2 regions of the Allobosea sp. P1_B10 genome follow, and region 1 is predicted to be linked to the other one. Evidence: predicted binding sites of a transcription regulator. Region 1 holds the regulator's gene; the other holds the start of a gene.
What was found. The regulator PhoB, encoded in region 1, activates phosphate uptake and scavenging genes when phosphate is short. The targets are predictions, from matches to a motif close to TGTCATNNANCTGTCAT.

Region 1 (11,739 bases):
GGGGCTCTCGATCGCCTATCGCACAACAGCGCTGGCGTCCTTCACCAGCTATTCCGTCTCCTTCACGCTGGGCTTCCCGATCGTGACCGGCGGTACGGTGCGCTACTGGATTTACTCGCCCAAGGGCGTGCGTGCCTCGGAGGTCGCGAGCCTTACCGTCATCGCGGGGCTGACCTTCTGGCTTGGCCTGGGCGCGATCCTGTGCGCCTGCCTGATCTATGCCGCGGATTCGGTGGCCGTGCTGGCGCGGACCTCGCCGCTGGTCATGCAGGGGGCAGGCGCAGCCGTCGCGCTCGGCACGCTGGGCTATCTCGCCTGGATCGCCAGTGGCGAGCGTACCATCCGCGTCAAGGGCTGGAACCTGCCTTTGCCGGGCCTCGGCATCACGCTAGGCCAGATGTTCCTGGGCGCCTGCGAGGTCTGTGCGGCGGCGGCCGTGCTGTTCGTGCTGCTGCCGGGCGGCCACAACATCGACTATCCCAGCTTCCTCGCCGTCTACGTCTTCGCCGTGCTGATCGGCATCGCCAGCCATGCGCCCGGTGGCCTCGGCGTCTTCGAGGCGACCATGCTGATCGCGCTCAGCCGCCTGCCCTATGAAGGCGTGCTCGGCGCGCTGCTGCTGTTTCGCATCATCTACTACCTGCTGCCCTTCATCCTGGCGCTGGTCATGCTGGCGCTGAACGAGATGTTCCGCCGGATCAAGCGGCGCGAGCGCTAGGCGGCCGGGCCGTGGGCGCGCGGCTCAACGCTCGCCGCCCTTGGCGAGATAAGTATCCGCCGCCAGCACGATCTCGTCGTCGATCTCGCCGATCGCCTCCTCGTCCTTGTCCTTGTAGGGGATCGCGTTCAGCACATGGCGGATCGTGTTGAGGCGGGTCCGGAACTTGTCGTTGGCGCGCACCACGCACCACGGCGCCCAGGCGGTCGATGTGCGCGACAGCATCCGCTCGAAGGCATCGGAGTAAGCGTCGAAACGGGGCAGCGCCTCGAAGTCGATCGGCGACAGCTTCCAGCGCTTCAGCGGGTCGTGCCAGCGCGCATGCAGCCGGGTGATCTGCATCTCGCGCCCGATGGTGAGGAAGAACTTGATCAGCCGGACGCCGTCGCGCGTGAACATGCCCTCGAACTGCGGCGCCTCGCTCAGGAAGTCGTCGGCCTGCTCGGGCGTGCTGAAGCCCATCACCCGTTCGACGCCGGCCCGGTTGTACCAGGACCTGTCGAACAGCACGATTTCTCCGGCCGTCGGCATTTCGGCGGTGTAGCGCTGGAAATACCATTGCCCCTTCTCGGTATCGGACGGCTTGGACAGCGCCACGATCCGGACCTGCCGTGGATTGAGATGCTGCGAGAACCGTGCGATGGCGCCGCCCTTGCCGGCGCCGTCCCGTCCCTCGAAGACGATGACGATGCGCTCGCCGGTCTCGCGCGCCCAGCTCATCAGCTTCAGGAGCTCGATCTGCAGAGGCAGGAGCGCCTTCTCGTAATGCTTGCGCTTCATGCGCTTGCCGTGCGGGTAGTCGCCGCTGCGAAACGCCGCCTCGACGATCTCCTTCGGCAGGGACGGGGCCTCGATGTCGAAAGCCGGCCCCTGATCGGTGGCGGAGGCGCCGCCGGGCCCCTTCGCCTTCGTCTTGCGGGTCGGTGTCTTGGTCTTGGCCATCTGGCAGCTCCCTTACGAAGCGACAGGCTAGAGCATGGCGCGGGAAAGGGGGAGCCTGCCATCCGGCCTGCGCCGGGCCCGCCATCCCCCGGGCCTCGTCGCGGGGGAATTGACGCGCGCCCGCGTTTTCGATCAGGAAGAAGCCGATGCGCCGGACCCTGTCGGGCATCCTGCGCCTCCCCGATCGCAGACAGCCGTCAGGCGATCACCTTCAAGGGCAACGCGTCGTGTTCACTGCCGCCGATCTGAAAGCTCCGGCGACGCTGGCCCTGATCGAGGCCACGGGCGCCGCCGTCGTCCTGCTCGACCCGCGAGGCCTGGCCCAGGCGACGAGCCCGGCCATGCGCGCGCTGATGCCCAGCCTCAGCCTGGGCCAGCCGCTCGCGCTCGTGATGCGCGACCCCGATCTGATCGACGCGATCGCGCAGGTCACGAACGGAGGAGGCCGGCAGGTCATCGAACTCGTCGAGCGAGTGCCCCTCGAGCGCACCTTCCGCATCCACATCGCCGCACTCGACGGCCCCGGCGGCCGGCACCCCGTGCTGCTGACCTTCGAGGATTTGAGCGAACAGCGCGTCACCGAGCGCATGCGCGTCGATTTCGTAGCCAATGCCAGCCACGAGCTGCGCACGCCGCTGGCCTCGCTGCTCGGCTTCGTCGAGACGCTGCAGGGTCCCGCCCGCAACGATGCCGGCGCCCGGGACCGCTTCCTCGCGATCATGCGCGAGCAGGGCCTGCGCATGGCGCGGCTGGTCGACGACCTGCTGTCGCTCTCGCGCATCGAGCTGCGCGCCCATCTCGCGCCGGAGACACCCGTCGATCTTGCCGGAATTTCGCGCGAGATCGTGGATTCGCTCACCCTGATGGCACGCGAGCGCAATGTCACATTGCGCCTGTCGATGCCCGACCAGCCGGTCATGGTCGCGGGAGACCGCGATGAGTTGCTGCGGCTGATGGAGAACCTCGTCGAGAACGCCATCAAATACGGCAAGCGCGGGGGCGAGGTCGCCATCGATGTCGTCGAGGGGCCGGTCGAGGTCAGCGTCAGCGTGCGCGACGATGGTCCCGGCATCGCGCCCGAGCACCTGCCGCGCCTGACCGAGCGCTTCTACCGCGTCGACACCGCCGCGAGCCGCGAAGCCGGGGGCACGGGGCTGGGCCTCGCCATCGTCAAGCACATCGTGCTGCGCCATCGCGGCCGCCTGGCGATCGAGAGCGCGCAGGGGGCGGGTGCGACCCTCCGCGCGGTATTCCCGCGCCAGGGCAGCGCGCCGCGGGCCCAGGCCTGAGCCCTTTGTGACAGCGATAATGACGATCTGTCATGTAGGTGTCATACAGAAGGTGTTCTGACAGGCTCGCTAAGACGTGCGACCCAGAGAGGACATCTCAATGCGCAAAATTCTCATTCTCGCGGCCGCGACGCTCGGTCTGTCCGGCGTGGCTGTGGCCGCCGACATCACCGGCGCTGGCGCGACCTTCCCCTTCCCGATTTATTCGAAGTGGGCCGAGGCCTACAAGAAGGAGACCAATATCGGTCTCAACTATCAGTCGATCGGCTCCGGTGGCGGCATCCGCCAGATCAAGGCCAAGACGGTCGCCTTCGGCGCCACCGACGCGCCTCTCAAGGGCGATGACCTCGAGAAGTCCGGCCTGATCCAGTTCCCGACCGTGATGGGCGGCGTCGTCCCCGCCGTGAACATTGCCGGCGTCGAGCCCGGCAAGCTCAAGCTCACGGGCCCGATCGTCGCCGAGATCTATCTCGGCACGATCAAGAAGTGGAACGACCCGAAGATCACCGCGATCAATTCCGGCCTGACCCTGCCCGACGCCAACATCAACCCCGTCTACCGCTCGGACGGATCGGGCACGACCTTCGTGTTCACCGACTATCTCTCTCGCGTTTCGGCCGACTGGAAGTCCAAGGTCGGCGCCAACGCGTCGGTCCAGTGGGCTGTCGGCATCGGCGGCAAGGGCAATGAGGGCGTCTCGGCCTCGGTGAAGCAGGTCGCCAACTCGATCGGCTACGTCGAATCCGCCTATGCCAAGCAGAACAAGCTCTCGCATGCCCTGGTCCAGAACGCCGACGGCAACTTCCCGGCCCCCGACGACAAGTCGTTCCAGGCCGCCGCTGCCAACGCCAATTGGAACGAGGCTCCCGGCTTCGGCATCTCGCTGAACAACCAGAAGGGCGCGCAGGCCTGGCCGATCACCTCGGCCACCTTCCTCCTGGTCTATGCCAAGCCCGACAAGCCGGAAGAGACCCAGGCTGCCCTGAAGTTCATCGACTGGGCCTACAAGAACGGCGACAAGCTCGCCCTCGATCTCGATTACGTGCCGCTCCCGGGCGCCGTGAAGGACCAGGTCCGCAACGCCTGGAAGGGCGTCACCGACCCGACCGGCAAGCCGATCTTCTGAGGATTGACGTGCCAGGGCGAAGCGGGGACACCCGCTTCGCCGCCTACGCTCTCAGCCCTTACCTGATGAGCCGCGCCGCGGTGTTTCAGCACGAGGCCTGGAGGCGGTTTGCCTGATGGTTGATCTGCCTGCGCCTATCTAACCGACGAGACCGGAGTACCAGCGGATGACCGCCGTGACACAGATGATGACCGGATCACCCGCCCCGGCCGTGCGCAAAACGCCGAAGGGCACCTTCGACCTCGTCTTCCGCAATGCCAGCTTCCTGGCGGCGCTGCTCGTGCTCGTGCTGCTCGCCGGCATCATGCTCTCTATGGTGATCGGCGGCTGGCCGGCCTTCCGCGAATTCGGCCTCAGCTTCATCACTTCGAGCGTCTGGGACACCCAGAACGACCAGTACGGTGCCTGGCCCGCCATCGTCGGCACGCTCGCCACCGCGCTGATCGCGCTGGTCATCGGCGTCCCGCTCTCGCTGGGCATCGCCGTCTATCTCACGCAGCTCGCGCCGCCCTGGTTCAAGCAGCCGGTCTCGACCGCCATTGAGCTGCTCGCAGCCGTGCCGTCGATCATCTACGGCATGTGGGGGCTGTTCGTGTTCGTGCCGCTGTTTGCGGCCTATGTGCAGGTGCCGCTCTCGAACATCGTCGAGGGCATCCCGCTGGTCGGCACGGTGCTCTATGCGCGCTCGCCCTCGGGGCTCGGCATTCTCACGGCCGGCTTCATCCTCGCCTTCATGATCATCCCCTTCATCGCCTCGATCACCCGCGACATGCTTGAGCAGATCCCCTCCGTGCTGCGCGAGAGCGCCTATGGCATCGGCGCCACGACCTGGGAGGTCGTGCGCCATGTGCTCGTGCCGCAGGCCGGTGTCTCGATCATCGGCGCGATCATGCTGGGGCTGGGACGCGCGCTCGGTGAGACCATGGCCGTGACCTTCGTGGTCGGCAACGCCAACCGGCTCTCGGCCTCGATCATGGATCCAGGCTCGACCATCGCCTCGCGCATCGCCAACGAGTTCAACGAGGCGATGGGCCTGCAGCTCAACGCCCTGATCGCGCTCGGCTGCATCCTGTTCTTCGTCACCTTCGTCGTCCTCGTCATCGCGCGCATCCTCGTCTCGCGCGTCAAGGCCTATTGAGCGGAAGCCGATCATGAGCATGACGACACCCTCCACCGTCCGCGAATTGCCGCATGCCCCCTGGGGCCGCGTGCGCCAGTCGCGCCGCACCGCCGACCGCCTGATGAAGCTCACCGCCGCCGGCTTCACTTTCGTCGCGATCTTCGTCCTGTTCTGGATCCTCGGCATGCTGGTCGTGAAGGGCATCGGCGGTCTCTCCGCCGCGACCTTCACCCAGACCATGCCCGGGCCGGGCTCGGAAGGTGGCGGCCTCGCCAACGCCATCGTCGGCTCCGTCGTGCTGACCTTCCTCGGCATTGTCGTCGCGACCCCGATCGGGGTGCTCGCGGGCACCTATCTCGCCGAGTACGGCCGCGGCTCGAAGCTCGCCAACCTGATCCGCTTCGTCAACGACATCCTGCTGTCGGCGCCCTCGATCCTGATCGGCCTGTTCGTCTATGTCGTGCTGGTCGAGCCCTTCCGCGGCTATTCCGGCTGGGCCGGCGGCGTCGCGCTCGGCATCATCGCGATCCCCGTCATCGTGCGCACCACCGAGGACATGCTGCGTCTGGTCCCGGCGCCGCTGCGCGAGGCCGGTGCCGCGCTCGGCGCCCCACCCTCCGTCGTGATCACCTCGGTGACCTGGCGCGCCGCGAAATCGGGCATGGTCACCGGCATCCTGCTGGCGCTCGCCCGCATCGCCGGCGAGACCGCGCCCCTGCTCTTCACCGCGCTGAACAACAATTTCTGGTTCTCGCCCTCGCTGGTCGGCGGCGTCTCCAACCTGCCGGTGACGATCTACCAGTTCGCCTCGGCCCCTTACGAGAACTGGCAGCAGCTCGCCTGGGCGGGCTCGCTGATCATCACGGTCTCGATCCTCGTGCTCTCGCTCATCGCCCGCCGCATAGTGCGCGGCTCCAGATAAGCCGCCGCAAAACAACAGCCCGACGTCAGACCCCGTCGCGTCCGATCTGAAGGAACCTGTCGATGCTTTCGACCCTTGAACTCTCCCCGCAGACGCTCGATGCCGAAGCCCCGGTGCGGATCGCGGTCAAGAACCTCGATTTCTACTATGGCGAGCACAAGGCCCTGAAGGGCGTGAACCTCGATTTCCGCGACCGCCATGTCACGGCGCTGATCGGCCCCTCGGGCTGCGGCAAGTCGACCCTGCTGCGCATCTTCAACCGCATCTACTCGCTCTATCCCGAGCAGCGGGCCACCGGCGAGGTCATGCTCGACGGGCGCAACGTCATCTCCAACGATATCGACGTCAACGAGCTGCGCTCGCGCATCGGCATGGTCTTCCAGAAGCCGACGCCCTTCCCGATGTCGATCTACGACAACGTCGCCTTCGGCATCCGCCTCTACGAGAAGCCGCCGAAATCCGAGCTCGACGACCGCGTCGAGGGCGCCCTGCGTCGCGCCGCGCTCTGGGACGAGGTCAAGGACAAGCTCAAGGCCTCCGGCATGGGCCTGTCGGGCGGACAGCAGCAGCGGCTGTGCATTGCGCGCACCATCGCGCAGCGCCCCGAGGTCATCCTGTTCGACGAGCCGACCTCGGCGCTGGACCCGATCTCGACCGGCAAGATCGAGGACCTGCTGGAGCAGTTGAAGACCGACTTCACGATCGTCATCGTGACCCACAACATGCAGCAGGCGGCTCGTATCTCGCAGTACACCGCCTTCATGTATCTCGGCGAGGTCATCGAGTTCGCGCCGACCAACACCATCTTCATGAACCCGCATAAGAGGCAGACGCAGGACTACGTGACCGGCCGCTTCGGCTGAAGCGTTCCAGACGATCCGCTCTCCAGCCCGCGCCGCCAAGGGAATAACGCCATGTCCGACCACATCGTCCGCTCCTATGACGCCGAACTGGAATCGCTGCGCCGCAGCCTTGCCGAGATGGGCGGCATGTCCGAGCGCATGCTCGGCGATTCCACCGTCGCGCTGGTGCGTCGCGACACCACCCTGGCGCAGAAGGTGATCGCCGCCGACCAGCGGCTCGACAACCTGCAGCGCGATGTCGAGGAGCGGGCGGTGCTGACCATCGCGCGCCGCCAGCCGCTCGCCAACGACCTGCGCGAGCTGATCTCGGCGATCCGCATCGCCTCGGACATCGAGCGCGTCGGCGATCTCGCCAAGAACATCGCTAAGCGCGCGGTCGCTATCTCCGGCCAGTTCCAGCCGCCGCATCGCGCCGTGGTCGGCCTCGAGCATATGAGCCGCCTGGTGCAGGCCCAGCTCAAGGACGTTCTCGACGCCTATGCCGCCGGCAATGAGCAGAAGGCGCTGGAGGTCTGGCACCGTGATGGCGAGATCGATGCGCTCTACACCTCGCTCTTCCGCGAGCTGCTGACCTATATGATGGAAGATCCGCGCAACATCACCTTCTGCACGCATCTCCTGTTCTGCGCCAAGAACGTCGAGCGTATCGGCGACCACACCACCAACATCGCCGAGACCATCCACTATCTGGTTACCGGCGAGTCGCTCGATCTCAATCGCCCGAAGATCGACACCACAGACATCAGCGTCGAGGCCGTCACGGGGCGGTGATACGTACGGCCAATGCGGACGCGTCATTCTCGGGCGAAGCGAAGCGCAGACCCGAGAATCTCATGACAGAATTGCATTGGTCCAGAGATGGTCGGGTCAAGCCCGACCATGACGTCAAGTCTTCAAACGGAAACGCGCCATGCCCGCACGCATCCTGATCGTCGAGGACGAGGAGCCGTTGACGCTCCTGCTGCGCTACAACCTGGAGGCCGAAGGCTTTGAGGTCGACAGCGTCGCGCGCGGCGACGACGCCGAACTGCACCTTCGCGACCACACGCCCGACCTCGTCCTGCTCGACTGGATGCTGCCGGGGCTGTCTGGAATCGAACTTTGCCGGCGCCTGCGGACCCGCCGCGACACAGAGCGCGTACCGATCATCATGCTGACCGCACGCGGCGAGGAGACCGAGCGCGTGCGCGGCCTGGCGACCGGCGCCGACGACTATGTCGTCAAGCCGTTCTCTCTGCCGGAACTGATCGCGCGCATCCAGGCGCTGCTGCGCCGGGCCAAGCCCGGCCATGTCGCAGGGCTGCTGACGGCGGGCGATCTCGAACTCGACCGCACCACCCGCCGCGTCCGCCGCGCCGGTACAGAGCTGCATCTGGGCCCGACTGAGTTCCGGCTGCTTGAATTCCTGATGCAGGCTCCCGGCCGCGTCTATTCGCGCGCCCAGCTGCTCGACGCCGTCTGGGGCCGCGACGTCTATATCGACGAGCGCACGGTCGACGTGCATGTCGGGCGCCTGCGCAAGGCGATCACGCCGGGCGACGCCAAGGACCCGCTGCGCACGGTGCGGGGCTCAGGCTACGCCTTCGACGAGACGTTTGCGCGCAGCTGAGGGCACAGCCTCCGTCGTCATTCCGGGGTGCCCCACAGGGGCGAGCCCGGAACCCGTGACGACGGTCAAAACTCTGTCTGATCGGCTGAGTCGTCATTGCGAGCGCAGCGAAGCAATCCAGTCTTTGTAGAGCGCTACGCCCTGCTGGATTGCTTCGTCGCTGCGCTCCTCGCAATGACGGTGGTGCGTCGCTCAGAGAGCCGCGCGCAGCCGGCGCGTATCGCCCTCGACATCATCGCCGCCGAACACCGCGCCGATCACGGCGATGCCGTCTGCTCCCGCTGCCATCACACTCGCCGCATTCTGCGCCGTGATGCCCGCGATCGCGCCGATTGGCAGCGCGCCCAGCACCGTGCGGGCCTGTTCGCGCAGCGCGGCATAGCCATCGAGCCCGAGCGGTGCGTCGGCATTGTCCTTGTGGACCGTCGCGAAGATTCCGCCGATGCAGGCATAGTCGATCCGCGCCGAGCCGCGATAGGGCAACTCGCTGGCGTTTTTCAGCGTGGCACCGATGATCGCGCTTTCGCCGAGCAGGCGGCGCGCATCGGCAAGCTCCATGTCGTCGGCTCCGACATGGACGCCGTCCGCGCCTGAGGCCAGCGCGACGTCGATGCGGTCATTGATCAATAGCGGCACGCCTGTGCCAGCCAGCGCCGCCTTGATGGCTCGCGCCTCGCGGACCATCTCGCGGGTCGAGGCGTCCTTGGCGCGGTACTGGATCAGCGTGGCCCCGCCACGAGCCGCAGCGGCGGAGAGTTCTGCCAGCGACCGACCCCTCCCGATCTGCGGATCGACGATGCCGTAAAGCAGGATATCGACGCTCACTGTTGTTCTCCCATGCCCGCACGCAGCGTCGCTTCATCGATGGCGGCCAGCGCGTCGATCAGCTCGACGCCAAAACTGCCGGGGCCCCTGGAGCGCTGGGCTGCGATCTCGCCGGCGATACCATAAGCGATCAGCGCCGCCGCCGCCGCGCGGGCAAAATCGCTCTCGACGGCGCAGCAGGCTGCGATCAGGGCGCCGGCCGCGCAGCCGACCCCGGTCACTTTGGTCATCAGCGGGTGGCCATGCGCGACGCGATACTGGCCCGACGCGCCCTCGATCAGGTCGACCCTGCCGGTGGTGACGCAGGTCAGGTTGCGCTCGCGGGCATCGTCGAGCGCCGAGCCGAGCGCCGCCATTTCGGTGGCGTTGCCACGGACCACGACATCACGAAGCTTCAGGACCTCGCGCGAAACATGCTGGCGCAGCGGCGACAGCTCGACGAAGACGGGATCGAACACCAGCGGCTTGCCGTGATCGCGCGCCGCCTCTAGCAGCTTGGGAATAGCGAGTTCGCTCTCGGCATTGATCGTGCCGATATTGATCAGGATCGCGCCGGCGCCGCGCGCCATCGCCGCGACCTCGTCGACATGGATCGCCATGGATGGGATCGCGCCGAAGGCGAGCAGCATGTTGGCGGTGATGTTCTGGGCGACCGTATTGGTCAGGCATTGCACGCGCGGGCGCTGCGACGCGACGCGGGCGAGAATGGCGGCAGCGCCGGCGGCATCGATATGCTGTGCCGTCATCTGGCCTGGCCGGTCTGTGGTGGTGGGGACGTTCATCTGGATCTCCTCCTTGGTCCAAGGTTCAGGAGATCCGGGTTGGTTGAGCGGGTTAGTCGCTGTTAAGCGGCCACGCCAAAGGTAAGCCGCGTTCCAGTCCCTCCGCCGGTATGACCCGGATCAGGTTCGACGGGTTTGGCCCTGCGACCATCTCAGCTCTTGCGAGCACCCCTCGGAACGACGGAGAAACTAGGCGCGAAGTCGCGCGGGTGCAACCGGCGGATGCTGCAGGATCGATCGCCGGCCCGCAAGCCGGGCATGCCGCAGGCTCACGCCGAGATGTCGACGGCGCCGCCCTGGCCAGCCGGGAGCGTTGCCTTCTGCTGGGCCACGCTCTGCTCGAGCAATTCGAGCACCGCCTGGTCGCTGGCGGCCTGCTGGCGCAGCATTTCGGTCTGCAGGGCTTGCTGTGTCGCAGCTGCACGCGTCGCCATGGCGCTTTGCGCGATGGCGAGGGATGAATCGCTCATGGTCAGGCTCTCCTGCCCGGCAGGCTAGGAGGGACATCTTTCGCAATCGTAAATCGAAACGCTCGGTTAGGGCGCGATGATCGAGGGCACGCCGCGTGGCATCGGCGGGTCACGCTCGATCTGCGACGGGTTGCTGGCCTGTCGCACATTGCGTGGCCGCGCCGGCGGCGAAGGCTGGGCCGTATCGCCCAAGGCGCGTTCGCGTTCTGCGACCGTGCCGGGACTGGGAGCAAGCGGAATGCCCGGGGCGCGTTGCCGTTGCAGGCTGGTTCCCGGGTCGGCCTGGGCAATGCGGGTTTGCTCCAGCGCGACAGCGCCGCCGGCACTGAGGCCAAGCAGGAGTGAACCGATCAAGAACCTCTTATGCATGCGCATGACCTCGGCTCCTTTCACAGGGCTCCGGCGCGGTACCGGGGCGCTAGGATATCAACCGGGATATACCGCTGCGGTTCCCTGAGAGGGCAAAGCCGAAGGGAGCGGCCAAAGCGGCCGCTCCCCAAGGTTCTCAGCGGCTCTGGCCGGTGAGCAGTGGCGTGATACGCCGCAGTGTGACGCGGCGGTTTTCGCGGGCGGCGTCCTGCGTCGCCAGCTTGAGGTATTGCTCGCCATAGCCCTGTGTCGTCAGGTTCTCGGGCGGCACGCCGAAGTCACGCGTCATGATCTCGGCCACGGCCTGCGCGCGACGGTCCGACAGCGACAGGTTGTCGATGTCGCTGCCGACCGCATCCGTGTGGCCCTCGATCAGGAAGACCTCGTTGGGCGCGGCCTGCAGCGCCTGCCGGATCGATGCCGCGATCAGCGACAGCCGCTGTGCCTGGCCGTTGCCGACGACCCAGGACCCACTCTCGAAGGTGATGGTGTCGATATCGACGCTGCGCATGCGCGCACGCAGGTCAGGTGAGTATCGGACCTCGTCGAGCGTATAGCGCCGCGGGATCGCCGCGATCGGCGGCGCTGTGATGGTCTCGTAGAGCAGGCGCTCATCGGCGCGCTCAGCGTCGACGATATAGCGCTCGCGCGGCATCGGCAGCGGCGGGGGCGGCAACACCACGACCTCGTCCGAGAAGCGCTCG
Region 2 (11,739 bases), on a different contig from region 1:
CGGAAACCGCCGTCGTCAACGCACTGAAGACACCCATTAGACCCTCACCTCGACCGGCGCCCTGATTGGGCAGCCCTCAACTTCGAGGCAAACACTGCACGGCTCATGCCATGCAGTGCGTCATTATTTATCAGTGGGTTGCATGGTTTCCGAAGCGCTTCGCGGCGGTTTCGACCGGGCAGAAATCCCCGCCACCGGCAAAATCTGCCGAGGCGATCAGGTCTCGGGGGTGGACCCGCGCCAGCCGCTCAGGTCGCCCGCGACATCGGCGAGGGACGGCGGCTGCGCCTCGACGAAGGGCAGCGGACGGCACACCGCCATCGCCGCCAGACCGATACGGGCCGTGAGCAGGCCGTTCAGAACGCCCTCCCCGAGCTTGGCCGAAAGCCGGGCCGCGAGCCCCTGCCCAACGACCTGCTGGATCACCGCATCGCCAGCCGCAATACCGCCTGTCACGACGAGATGGCCGAGCACCTGGCGCGCCAGCCGCAGCAGGCCCAGCGTGCCCGGCCGCCCTGCATAGATCCCGGCGATAGCCCGCAGCAGGCGCGCGCAGGCGATCAGCACGAACAGAACATCGACGAGTGCCCGCGGGCTCACCGCCGTCACCAGCGAGACGCGTCGCGCTGCCTGCGCGATCTGCGCCTGCGCGGCCGTGTCGAGCGGCAGCATCAGGCTGCGCTCGGCCACCGTGAGCACATCGCGCGCCGCAAACAGCTGCGGCATGGTTTCGCTCAGTGCGGCGCGGCCATTGGCGGTCTGGGCGCGCGAGGCATAGAGCCCGATCAACTCGCCAGCGATGGCCTTGCCCTCATCCAGCGTCCCCCCCGCAAGTGCAGCGACGGCACGGGCCCTCAGCGCCTCGACCTTGCGCTCGCGCAGGATGTCGCGCAGCACGCGCGCCAGCATCACCAGCAGCGCCAGCAGCGCGATCCCGGCGCAGACCAGCGCGGCATAACCCAGCACCGGGTTCTGGTTCATCAGCGAGACGATGGTGCGTTCGGCCCAAACGCCGATCAACAGCGTCAGGAAACCGGAGAGCCCGGCCACGAACAGCGTGCCCCATAAAAAGCGGCGCCGGGCAACCGGGACAGCAGCGGGCTCGATCGCGTCGATCGGCTCGCTCTCGGGCAGGATCGCGACCCCGCTCGCGCGAGGCTGCCAGGCCTCGGCGGAATCCGAGACGGGCGCGTCGAGACGAACGGCGCGGGGTGCCTTGCTCATGATGCGCGCGCCTCCCTCATGCCAGCCGGTCTCCGATAAGGAATTCGAGCGCCCGGTCGAGGCGGATTTGCGGCGGCGGCTGGGTCCGTCCCCCTGCATCGGGCACGACGAGCGGCGGCCGAAAGCGCGGCGCGCGGATCTGCCAGCGCGCGGCGGGGTCGAAGATCGCCTCGGGACGCTCCGGCAACTCGCCGGGAAAAATCGCGGCCTCGCTGAGACCGTCGAAGACCTCGCCGTCGACGACCTCGCCGGCCTCGGGCACGCCCGCGATCGCCGGCAGTTCCTCGCGCCCGGACTTGATCCGCACCTCGCGGGTCGCGCGCACGGCGGCCAGCGCCATCGTTTCGACGCGTGCACCCGCCCCCTGCGCACGCCCGGCGGCGCGCCCCACGAGATGGGCCATCACCGCCGCGAGCCGGTCATGGCTGGTATGGTGGACATGGTCGGCCTTGGTCGCGGCAAACAGCACGCGCTCGATCCGCGGCGAGAACAGGCTCGTCAGCCACGAATTGCGCCCGACCTGGAAAGCCGCAAGCGCCTGGCCGAGCGCGGTTTCGAGATCGGCCAGCGCCGGAGCCCCCGCGTCGAGCGCCGCCAGCGCATCGACCAGCACGATCTGGCGGTCGAGCCTGGCGAAGTGATCGCGGAAGAATGGCGTCACCACGACGCGCTTATAGGCCTCGAAACGGTCCGCCATCAGCCCGGCCAATGTGCCTGGCTGAGGTTCGGTGTCGGGCGCGAGATCGAGCGGCGCGAAGGTCAGCGCCGGCGAGCCCTCGAGATCGCCGGGCATCAGGAAGCGTCCCGGCGGCGTCACCGCCACCGCTTCCGGATCGGCCCGCAGCCGAGCGAGATAGTCCTTGAACACGGTGCTGGCGGCCTCGGCCGAGAGCTCGTCGGCCGGCCCGGACGGATCGCGTCCCGGCAGATCGGCCAGCCATGCCGACGCGACCGCGCGCCGATGGGGTTTGCGCGCGTCAGACACGGCCTGCGCCGACCAGGCCTTGTAGTCCTGGCCGATCAAGGCGAGATCGAGCAGCCACTCGCCGGGATAGTCGACGATGTCGAGCGTCAAGGTGGCGGGTCCCTTGAACCAGCCGCTGGCGCGCTCGTAGTCGATCTCGATGCGCAGCTCCGAGATCCGCCGCGTCGACTCAGGCCAGCGACGTTCCAGCCCGTTCAGCGCCGCGCGATGCGCCTCGTAGGGAAAGCGCGGAATCTGCGGATCGGGCTGCGGCACCAGCCGGACGCGCGCGATGCGCCCTTCCGTGGCGGCCTTCAGCACCGGCAGCTTTGCGCTCTCAATCAGGTTCTGGATCAGGGCGGTGGTGAACACCGTCTTGCCCGAGCGGGACAGGCCGGTGACGCCGATCCGCAGGCGTGGGCGCGCCAGGCCGAGCAGGCTGTCGCCAAAGGCCAGCGCCGCGTTGCGGGCGTCGTCGAGATAGGAGGATTGGCTCAAGAGTTTGCGCAGCTCACTCGTCGGGGCCTTCGCCGAGCGAAGCCGGCGTTACGAAGCGGTCGAGCCTGCCGCCCCGCGGCTCGACATCGCGCCAGTCCTCGACGGCGAAATCGAGCACGGCGAGCCCGCAGGTCGGATATTTCTGCGCCATACGCGCGGAGGCGTAGCGGTCGCCATGGCCGGTCAACTGCGCCGCCAGTTCCTCGAAGCCCGGATTATGCCCGATCATCAGCAGCGTCCGGACCCCGGGCTCGGTCTCCTGAACGACGCGCAGAAGCCTTTCAGTCTTGGCCTCGTAGATTCGCGGCTCGACATGCGTGCCCGGCTTCTCGGGCAGCATCGGCGCCACCAGTTGCCAGGTTTCGGCCGTACGCAGCGCGGGCGAGATCAGCACGAGGTCGGGCAACAGGAGTTCGTCGGCGAGGTAACGCCCGATGACCGGCGCTGCTTCGCGGCCACGCGCCGCGAGAGGCCGGTCGCGGTCCGCGACACCCGCGGGCCAGTTCGATTTCGCGTGACGGAGCAGCATGAGGCGTCGCATCACGCCAACCTAATCATCGCAAGCCGCTTTGACGAGATCGGCCACCAGATATCAACGTCATTGCGAGCGAAGCGAAACAATCCAGGCGTCGTAGAGCTCTGCAGCTCGCTAGATTGCTTCGCTTCGCTCGCAATGACGGAAACTCAACGGTTCTCCCGGCGCGTCATGAAGGCGAGCTTCTCGAACAGAGAAACATCCTGCTCGTTCTTCAGCAGCGCACCGTGCAGCGGCGGGATCAGCTTGCGCGGGTCGCGCTCGCGCAGCATCTCGGGCGTCATCTCGTCGGCCAGCAGCAGCTTCAGCCAGTCCAGCAGCTCGGAAGTCGACGGCTTCTTCTTGATGCCTGGAACGTCGCGTACCTCGAAGAACAGCTTCAGCGCCTCCTCCATCATCCGCTTCTTGATGCCGGGGAAATGCACCTCGACGATCGCCGCCATCGTCTCCGCGTCAGGGAAGCGGATGTAGTGGAAGAAGCAGCGGCGCAGGAAGGCGTCGGGCAGCTCCTTCTCATTGTTGGAGGTGATGATGATCACCGGCCGCTGCGCTGCCCGAATGGTTTCGCCTGTCTCGTAGACGTGGAACTCCATGCGGTCGAGCTCGAGCAGGAGGTCGTTGGGAAACTCGATATCCGCCTTGTCGATCTCGTCGATCAGCAACACCGGCCGCTTGGTTGAGACGAAGGCCTCCCACAACTTGCCGCGCTTGATGTAGTTGGCGATGTCGGAGACCCTCGCGTCGCCGAGTTGGCTGTCGCGCAGGCGGCTGACCGCATCGTATTCGTAGAGCCCCTGCTGGGCCTTGGTCGTCGACTTGATGTGCCAGGTGATCAGCGGGGCGCCGAGCGCAGCCGCAATCTCCTCGGCCAGCACCGTCTTGCCGGTTCCGGGCTCGCCTTTGACCAGCAGCGGCCGCTCCAGACGTATCGCGGCATTGACGGCTACCGTCAGGTCTTCGGTCGCGACGTAATTCTCGGTTCCGGCAAATCGCATGAAAAGTCCTCTGATCGACAGCGGCGACGCTAGCCCATCGGGCGCCGACGCGGGAAGCGAAAATCCTGCAGGGCCCGGCACGAAGCGTCCGCGCTAAACGCACATGCGCAAAGGCAGATTTGTCGCGGGCCGATGCAATGGGCGGTTGTATTGAGCCTGCGCAAACCGCAAAGTTCGCGGGCTCTCTCATCCCCGACTCGTTTGGATTCGTCTTGGCCGGAACCGTTGATCCTTCCGTTTACAAGGACGCCGTTGTCGTGCTCGCGACAGCGGGCGTCATTGTGCCCTTCGCCAAGAGCCTCAAGGTCAATTCGATCGTGGCCTTCATGGCCTGCGGCGCCCTGCTCGGGCCCTTCGGCCTTGGCGGCTTCTCCGCCACGGTGCCCTTTCTGGACGCCATAACCGTCTCCAGTCCCGAGGCGCTGGCGGGGCCCGCCGAGCTCGGCGTCGCCTTCCTGCTGTTCGTGATCGGGCTCGAGCTGTCCTTCGAGCGACTGATGACGATGAGGCGCCTCGTCTTCGGCCTCGGGCTCGGCCAGGTCGTGCTCTCGGCCGCCGCCATCGGCGCGGTCGCGTACCTGGTCGGCCAGCCGGCAGCCGCGGCCCTGATAATCGGCTTCGGCCTCGCACTCTCCTCGACCGCGATGGTCGTCGAGCTCCTCTCGGCCCGCAAGCGGATGATGTCCTCTGCGGGCCGCTCCAGCTTCGCGATCCTGCTGTGCCAGGACATTGCGGTCGTCCCCCTGCTCTTCCTCGTCAGCGTCCTGGGCGCACAGAATGGCGGCGGCTCGCTCCTGACCGGCCTCGCGCAGGCCATGGTCCAGGCGGCGGCGGCCATCGGCGCGATCGTGGCGATCGGCCGGTTGGCACTGCGGCCGCTGTTTCGCCTCGTCGCCTCGACCGATTCCTCCGAAAGCTTCATGGCGGCGACGCTCCTGACCGCGCTCGGCACGGGCATGATCGCTGCGGCGGCCGGTCTCTCCATGGGACTGGGTGCGTTCATCGCCGGGCTTCTGCTCGCGGAGACCGAATATCGCCGCGCCATCGAGGTCACGATCGAGCCCTTCAAGTCGCTCCTGATCGGCGTGTTCTTCCTGACCGTCGGCATGAGCGTGAACCCGGCGCAACTCGCTGCCCATCCCTTTGCCATCCTCGGCATCGCCATCGGACTTCTCGGCGCCAAATCGCTGATCGTCTTCGTGCTCGCCCGCCGGTTCAAGCTGAGCAGCGCGACCGCGCTAGAAACCGCGATCATGGTGGGCCCCGGCGGCGAGTTCGCCTTCGTCCTGCTGAACGGCGGCATCGCCGCAAAGCTCCTGGATCCGGAGGCCGGCAGCCTCGTGCTGGCCGGCGTGTCGCTGACCATGATCGCGCTGCCACTACTGGCACGCATGGCCCGCAACTGGTCGATGCGGCTGGCCACCCCGATCAATCTCCCGGACGAGGCCAAGGTCCTGCCGCCCGACGATCATGCCGCCCGCGCCATCGTGGTCGGCGGCGGGAGGGTCGGCCGGCTGGTCGGCTCGATGCTCGACGAACACAACAAGCCGCATATCGTGGTTGATTCAGACCCGTCCCTGATCTCGGCGCAGCGCCGCGCCGGACGACCGGCCTTCTATGGCGACGCAACCCAGCCGGCATTCCTCAACCTTTGCGGGCTCGACGAGGCCACGGCGCTGATCGTCACGATCGACAACGCCAAGGCGGTCGAGCAGATCGTGCGCGCCGCGCGCGAGCTGAAGCCAAACCTCGTCATCGTCGCACGTGCCCGCGACGCGGCCCAGGCGCGCCACCTCTACGAACTCGGCGTCAACGATGCCGTGCCGGAAACCATAGAGGCGAGCCTTCAGCTCTCCGAGGCCGCGCTTGTCGGGTTGGGTGTTCCGATGGGCCTGGTCATCGCCTCGGTGCACGAGCGCCGCGACGGGTTCCGCGCCGAGCTCAAGCCCGCAGGCGCCCCGACGCGAGCCCTTCCGCGCCACGCGCGCTCGCGAAGGCTGTGACGCCGGGATCGGGCGAACCGACGGGCGCCTGTCGCGGCGCGGGCCCCGCTTTCTGCGCGACCTCGCGGATATGGCCGTAGAACTGCGCCGCGCTGCGCTGCCAGCTATAGCCCGCAGCAAGCTCTAGACAGATGTCGCGCGGGATCCGAAGAGCGGCCATCGCTGCCGCCCGTAGATCCTCCTTCAGCACCGCCGCCTGGCTGCCGGCGAAGACGTCGCTGGGCCCCTGGACAGGAAACGCCGCCACCGGAAGGCCGCTGGCCGCCGCCTCGAGCAGTACGATGCCGAAGGTGTCGGTGAGGCTCGGGAACACGAAGACATCCGAAGAGGCGTAGATCGACGCCAGTTCCTCACCCTCGCGGGTGCCCAGGAACACCGCGTCGGGATAGGCGCGCTGCAGGTCGGCCCGCGCCGGCCCGTCGCCGACGATGACCTTGCTGCCCGGCAGGCGCAGCGACAGGAACGCGTCGAGGTTCTTCTCCACCGCGACCCGGCCGACGCTGAGGAAGATCGGGCGCGGCAGGTCCAGCACGCTGTCGGGTCGGGGGTGGAACTGGGCGAGGTCGACGCCACGGCCCCAGCGCACGATCTTTTCGAAGCCATGGCTGCGCAGTTCGGCTTCGACCGAGCCGGTCGAGACCATGATCGCCTCGGCAGCTCCATGGAAGCGGCGCAGGAAGCGATAGCTCCAGCTCTCCGGGATCGGCCAGCGCGCCGCGACATATTGCGGAAAACGCGTGTGGTAGCTCGTCGTGAAAGCCCGCTTCTGCGCCAGGCAGACCGCGCGCGTCAGCCAGCCGATCGGCCCCTCGGTCGCGATGTGGATATGGTCAGGCCGGAATTCGGCGATGCGTTCGGCCACCATCCGTCGCGTCGCGAGCGCAATCCGGATGTCGGGATAGCTTGGAAGGCCGACCTGCCGGAACCCGTCCGGCGTCAACATATGCGGGGTCACCCCAAAGGCAGGCCCCGCCTCGACCATGCGCTCCAGCGACCGGACGACCCCGTTGATCTGCGGTCGCCAGGCATCCGTCGCGATGAGCAGGCGCATCAGGCCGCCTCGGCCAGTGCCGGCGCAGGCCGCGCCTTGGTCACCGTCGAGACCGGCGCCACACCCTCGAGCCTGTCCTGCGGCCAGCGGATCAGCTCGAACCGGCCATCGAAATGCTCGACGAAGGCCGTGCAGCTTTCCACCCAGTCGCCACTGTTGATGTAGGTCAGCCCGTCGATGTCGCGATGGGCGGCATGGTGGATATGGCCGCAGATGACACCATCGGCACTGTGACGGCGCGCTTCGGCCGCGAGGCAGGTCTCGAACTCCCCGATATAGTTGACTGCATTCTTGACCTTGAGCTTGGCCCAGGCCGAGAGCGACCAGTGCGGCAGCTGCATCAGCCGGCGCACCTTGTTGATTACGGCATTGGAGGCGAGCGCGGCCGTGTAGGCCCAGTCGCCCAGCAAGGCGAGCCATTTCGCGTTGCGCACGACGAGGTCGAACAGATCGCCATGAATGACGAGCATGCGCTTGCCGTCGGCGGTCTCGTGGATGATGTCGTCGACCAGCGTGATGCCGCCGAACTGGAGACCCGTGAAATCGCGCAGGAAGTCGTCGTGGTTGCCGGTGACGTAGATCAGCTTCGAGCCCTTGCGCACCTTGCGCAGCAGCTTCTGGATCACGTCGTTATGGGTCTGCGGGAAATACCAGCCGTTCTTCAGCCGCCAGCCATCGATGATGTCGCCGACAAGATAGATCTGCGGAGCATCATAGGCGCGCAGGAACTCGAGCACGAGTTCCGCCTGCGCGCCGCGGGTGCCCAGATGCAGGTCCGAGATGAAGATGCTGCGAACCTGCCTGGCCTCGTCCTCGTCGCTCATGCCCGGCTGCCTCTGCTGTTGCGATGCCCCCGGCGTGTGTCTGATTTGCATTGCGCTTTGATGACGGAGCCACGAATCCGTGCTCTGGCTGGAGCCTGAGGCAACGCGACGTCGGAGAATGATTATGGATCTTGGAATTGCAGGCCGTACGGCCATCATTTGCGCGTCCAGCAAGGGGCTCGGCCGCGGCACCGCTTTGGCGCTGGCGCAGGCGGGCTGCACCGTCGTGATCAACGGGCGCAATGCGGCAACGCTCGAGGAGACCGCGAGCCAGATTCGCGCCAGCACCGGAGCAAAGGTCATCGCGGTCGTCGCCGACGTCTCGACCGCGGCCGGCCAGGACGCGCTGCTGGCGGCGGCGCCCGATCCGGACATCCTGGTCAACAACAATGGCGGACCGCCCTTCAAGCCGTTCCGCGATGTCACGCGCGAAGGCCTGCTCGAGGGCGTGGCTCAGAATCTGGTGACCCCGCTGGAACTCGTTCAGCGCGTCATCGACGGCATGATCGCGCGGCGTTTCGGCCGCATCGTCAACATCACTTCGGCCAGCGTGCTGACCCCGCTGAGCGGGCTCGACGTCTCCTCGGCCGCCCGCGCCGGACTGACGGCCTTCCTGTCGGGCGTGGCGCGCGAGGTTGCGCATGCCAACGTCACCATCAACAACGTGCTGCCCGGTAGCTTCGACACCGACCGGATCCGCGGCCCGATCGCGAAGATGGCGGCCGAGAAGGGCGTTTCCGCCGACGAGATCGCGCAGCAGCGCACCGCGACCATTCCCGCCCGCCGCTTCGGCACGCCCGAGGAGTTCGGCAATGCCTGCGCCTTCCTGGCCAGCGCCCATGCCGGCTACATTACCGGCCAGAACCTGCTGATCGACGGCGGCGCCTTCCGCGGCACGTTCTGAGCGTTGCACGGGTTGCGGCCCTCGCGTCGCAACCCGCCGGCCGCTTATCAGGGTTGCAGGTTTCACGCTTTAAAACGTGGGACTCGCGTGGTCTAAGCGCTGAGGTCTTCTGAAAGACCTCAGCTCAAGCCACTGCGTTGCACCTTGTCCCCTATCGTCGGCATCAGCCTAAAACTCGTCTCGACCCTGACGTTCACGGTGATGTCGGCGCTGGTCAAATCGCTCTCCGCAAAATACCCGATCGGCCAGATCGTCTGCTTTCGGTCATTTTTCGCCTTGATCCCGCTGGTCATCTGGCTGGCCTGGCGTTCGGAATTTCCCAGCGCCTTGCGCACGAGCAATCTGCGCGGCCATTTGAAGCGCAGTTGCTTCGGCGCGCTGAGCATGTCGATGGGCTTTTCGGCATTGGCCTTCATCCCGTTGCCGGACGCAGTCGCGCTCGGCTATGCCGCGCCGCTTCTGCTGGTCGTGCTGGCCGCCGTCGTCCTGAAGGAACGGGTTCGCATCTATCGCTGGACGGCCGTCGCAGTCGGCTTCTGCGGCGTCCTTCTCATGCTGTCCCCCTATCTGGGCGGCTCCGCTCTGGTGGGCGGCCTCAGCGGCGGCCCTGCGATCGGCGCCATGCTCGCGCTGGGTAGCGCGGCGTGCTCGGCCTTCTCCGCCATCGAGATCCGCCAGCTGACGGCGACGGAGCGGACCGGTGCGATCGTCTTCTACTTCATGGTGCTGACATCGCTGCTCGGCCTCGCCACGATCGCGTTCGGCTGGGTCATGCCCGATGCCTGGGATGCGATGCTGCTTGTCGGGGCCGGTATTCTCGGCGGTCTCGGCCAGATATTCATCGTGCAGGCATATCGCTACGGCGATGCCTCGCTCATCGCGCCCTTCGATTACACCAGCATGCTCTGGGCGATGGCGATCGGTTGGTTCTTCTTCAACGACTGGCCGGCCACGACCGTGCTCGTGGGCGCCGTCATCGTGATTGCCTCGGGCATTTACGTGATCATGCGCGAACGGCAGCTCGGCCTGCTCAAGCGCGAGACACGCGAAGCCGTAACGCCGCGCTGAGTTCGATCTACGGTCGATCTACGGCTTGCCGCGACGGGCGCGCCGAGGCATTGTCCGCTCGGACAAACGTTTGTTCGCTTTCACAAACACCTCTTATTCCAAGACGGGCTTAGCGCATGGGTATCGAGACCAAGGAGAGGGGCGGCCGCGAACTTGCTTCGGGGGCCCAGATCATCTCCGGCCAGCTCGGCAAGACGATCCAGCGCCTGCGCAAGGCCTACAACCTCTCGCTGTCCGAGCTCGCCGAACAATCGGGCGTCGCGAAGTCGATCATCAGCCAGATCGAGCGCAACGAGACCAACCCGACCCTGGCGACGATCTGGCGCCTGTCGCAGGCGCTCGACATCTCGATCGAGCGCGTCCTCTCCAGCGGCGAGGAAGAGCCCTTCATCGAGAAGACCAGTCGCAGCGACACTCCGATCCTGGTCTCCGAGGACGGCAAGCTCCGGCTCGCCATCACCGGCTGGATCAAGACCGTCGAGTGGCTGCAATGGTACGAGGTCCAGGCCGAGCCGGGCGGCGAACTCGACTCGGAAGGCCACCAGCGCGGCTCGATCGAATCGCTGTCGGTGACATCGGGCGAGTTCGAGGTCGAAGTCGGCGACATCATCCAGCGCGCCAAGGCCGGCGACACGCTGCGCTACCGCTGCGATCGCCGCCACATCGTGCGCTGCGTCGGCGACCAGCCCGGCACCGCCTTGATGGTCTGCATCCTCAAAGCCGCGGTGATGGAGTAGGCCCGGGCCTCCCCGGCTCTGCCGTCTTCCGCTGGCCGTTTGATTTGACGGCCGGCGCTATGCAGCCTACGAGACCTCGTCGAAAAGATTCAGGCCGGTTCGGTTAGTCCGGCCCTCGCGCAAGCGGGAAAAGTCGCCCCAGGCGGACCCACGGCATCAACCTTCACGGGTATGGTGCAGTGGCGGGCCCGGGGCTCGGTCGTGCTCCATGCTCTCAATGAGAGACCGACATGCAAGACCGCAAGACCATCCTCATCGCCCAGATCCTGATAACCTTCATGATGGCGCTGTCCATGTCGGGGATCATGTCGATGATCGCGCTTGGGCCGACCGAATTCTGGCTTCGCGAATGGCCGAAGCAGTTCATCATCGCCTGGCCCATCGCCTTCGTGCTGACGCTGTTCGTCAGCCGGATCGCCTTCGCTGTTGCCGGCCGGATCACGGCGCGGCGCGCGTCCTGAGATGTCGTGTCGCGGCCGTCCCCTCGGGGGCGGCTCGATGCGACGCGGGTCAGCCGCCGGCGCGATTGGGTCGCGCCGGTCCCTGCACCGCCGGCAGCGACTTCAGATATTCCGCCATCGCCAACCTGTCGGCCTCCGACAGTTGCGCGATGTTGCGCACCACGGCCGCCATCGAGCCACCGACGCTGTCGAAGCTCGGGGTAAACCCGGTCTTGAGGAGTTCGGCGATCTCGGCCTTCGACCAGGAGGCCAGCCCGTCCGCATGCTGCGTGATGTTGGGCACCCAGCCCTTGCCCTCGGGATCGGGCCCGCCTGCAAACCGCGTCGCCTGCACGATGGCGCCCAGCGCATTGCGATTGCTGTGGCACTCGGCGCAATGGCCGGGACCGTTCACCAGATAGGCCCCTCGGTTCCACTCCTCGCTCTTCGAGGGATCGGGCCTGAATGACGCGCCATCGAAGAACAGCAGCTTCCA

Region 2: AC1D2L_RS07365 (UDP-2,3-diacylglucosamine diphosphatase) is a predicted target of PhoB. The motif match lies at 8,144-8,160, and genes of this name have one in related genera.

The regions. Positions count from the first base shown of each region.
Region 1 covers NZ_JBFTZP010000003.1:31,248-42,986, forward strand. Annotated here, with positions in the region: gene AC1D2L_RS07655 (lysylphosphatidylglycerol synthase domain-containing protein) at 1-718, shown strand, start outside; gene ppk2 (polyphosphate kinase 2) at 743-1,660, opposite strand; gene AC1D2L_RS07665 (ATP-binding protein) at 1,807-2,949, shown strand; gene pstS (phosphate ABC transporter substrate-binding protein PstS) at 3,050-4,075, shown strand; gene pstC (phosphate ABC transporter permease subunit PstC) at 4,242-5,213, shown strand; gene pstA (phosphate ABC transporter permease PstA) at 5,227-6,117, shown strand; gene pstB (phosphate ABC transporter ATP-binding protein PstB) at 6,180-6,980, shown strand; gene phoU (phosphate signaling complex protein PhoU) at 7,032-7,751, shown strand; gene phoB (phosphate regulon transcriptional regulator PhoB) at 7,891-8,589, shown strand; gene thiE (thiamine phosphate synthase) at 8,782-9,414, opposite strand; gene thiM (hydroxyethylthiazole kinase) at 9,411-10,196, opposite strand; TPP riboswitch at 10,276-10,379, opposite strand; gene AC1D2L_RS07710 (hypothetical protein) at 10,466-10,666, opposite strand; gene AC1D2L_RS07715 (hypothetical protein) at 10,733-11,020, opposite strand; gene AC1D2L_RS07720 (OmpA family protein) at 11,172-11,739, opposite strand, start outside.
Region 2 covers NZ_JBFTZP010000002.1:550,106-561,844, reverse strand. Annotated here, with positions in the region: gene AC1D2L_RS07400 (flagellar hook protein FlgE) at 1-37, opposite strand, end outside; gene AC1D2L_RS07395 (YcjF family protein) at 217-1,224, opposite strand; gene AC1D2L_RS07390 (YcjX family GTP-binding protein) at 1,241-2,686, opposite strand; gene AC1D2L_RS07385 (SixA phosphatase family protein) at 2,700-3,215, opposite strand; gene AC1D2L_RS07380 (AAA family ATPase) at 3,371-4,216, opposite strand; gene AC1D2L_RS07375 (cation:proton antiporter domain-containing protein) at 4,474-6,219, shown strand; gene AC1D2L_RS07370 (glycosyltransferase family 4 protein) at 6,158-7,270, opposite strand; gene AC1D2L_RS07365 (UDP-2,3-diacylglucosamine diphosphatase) at 7,270-8,094, opposite strand; gene AC1D2L_RS07360 (SDR family oxidoreductase) at 8,219-8,998, shown strand; gene AC1D2L_RS07355 (DMT family transporter) at 9,143-10,066, shown strand; gene AC1D2L_RS07350 (helix-turn-helix domain-containing protein) at 10,183-10,803, shown strand; gene AC1D2L_RS07345 (DUF2798 domain-containing protein) at 11,034-11,264, shown strand; gene AC1D2L_RS07340 (c-type cytochrome) at 11,314-11,739, opposite strand, start outside.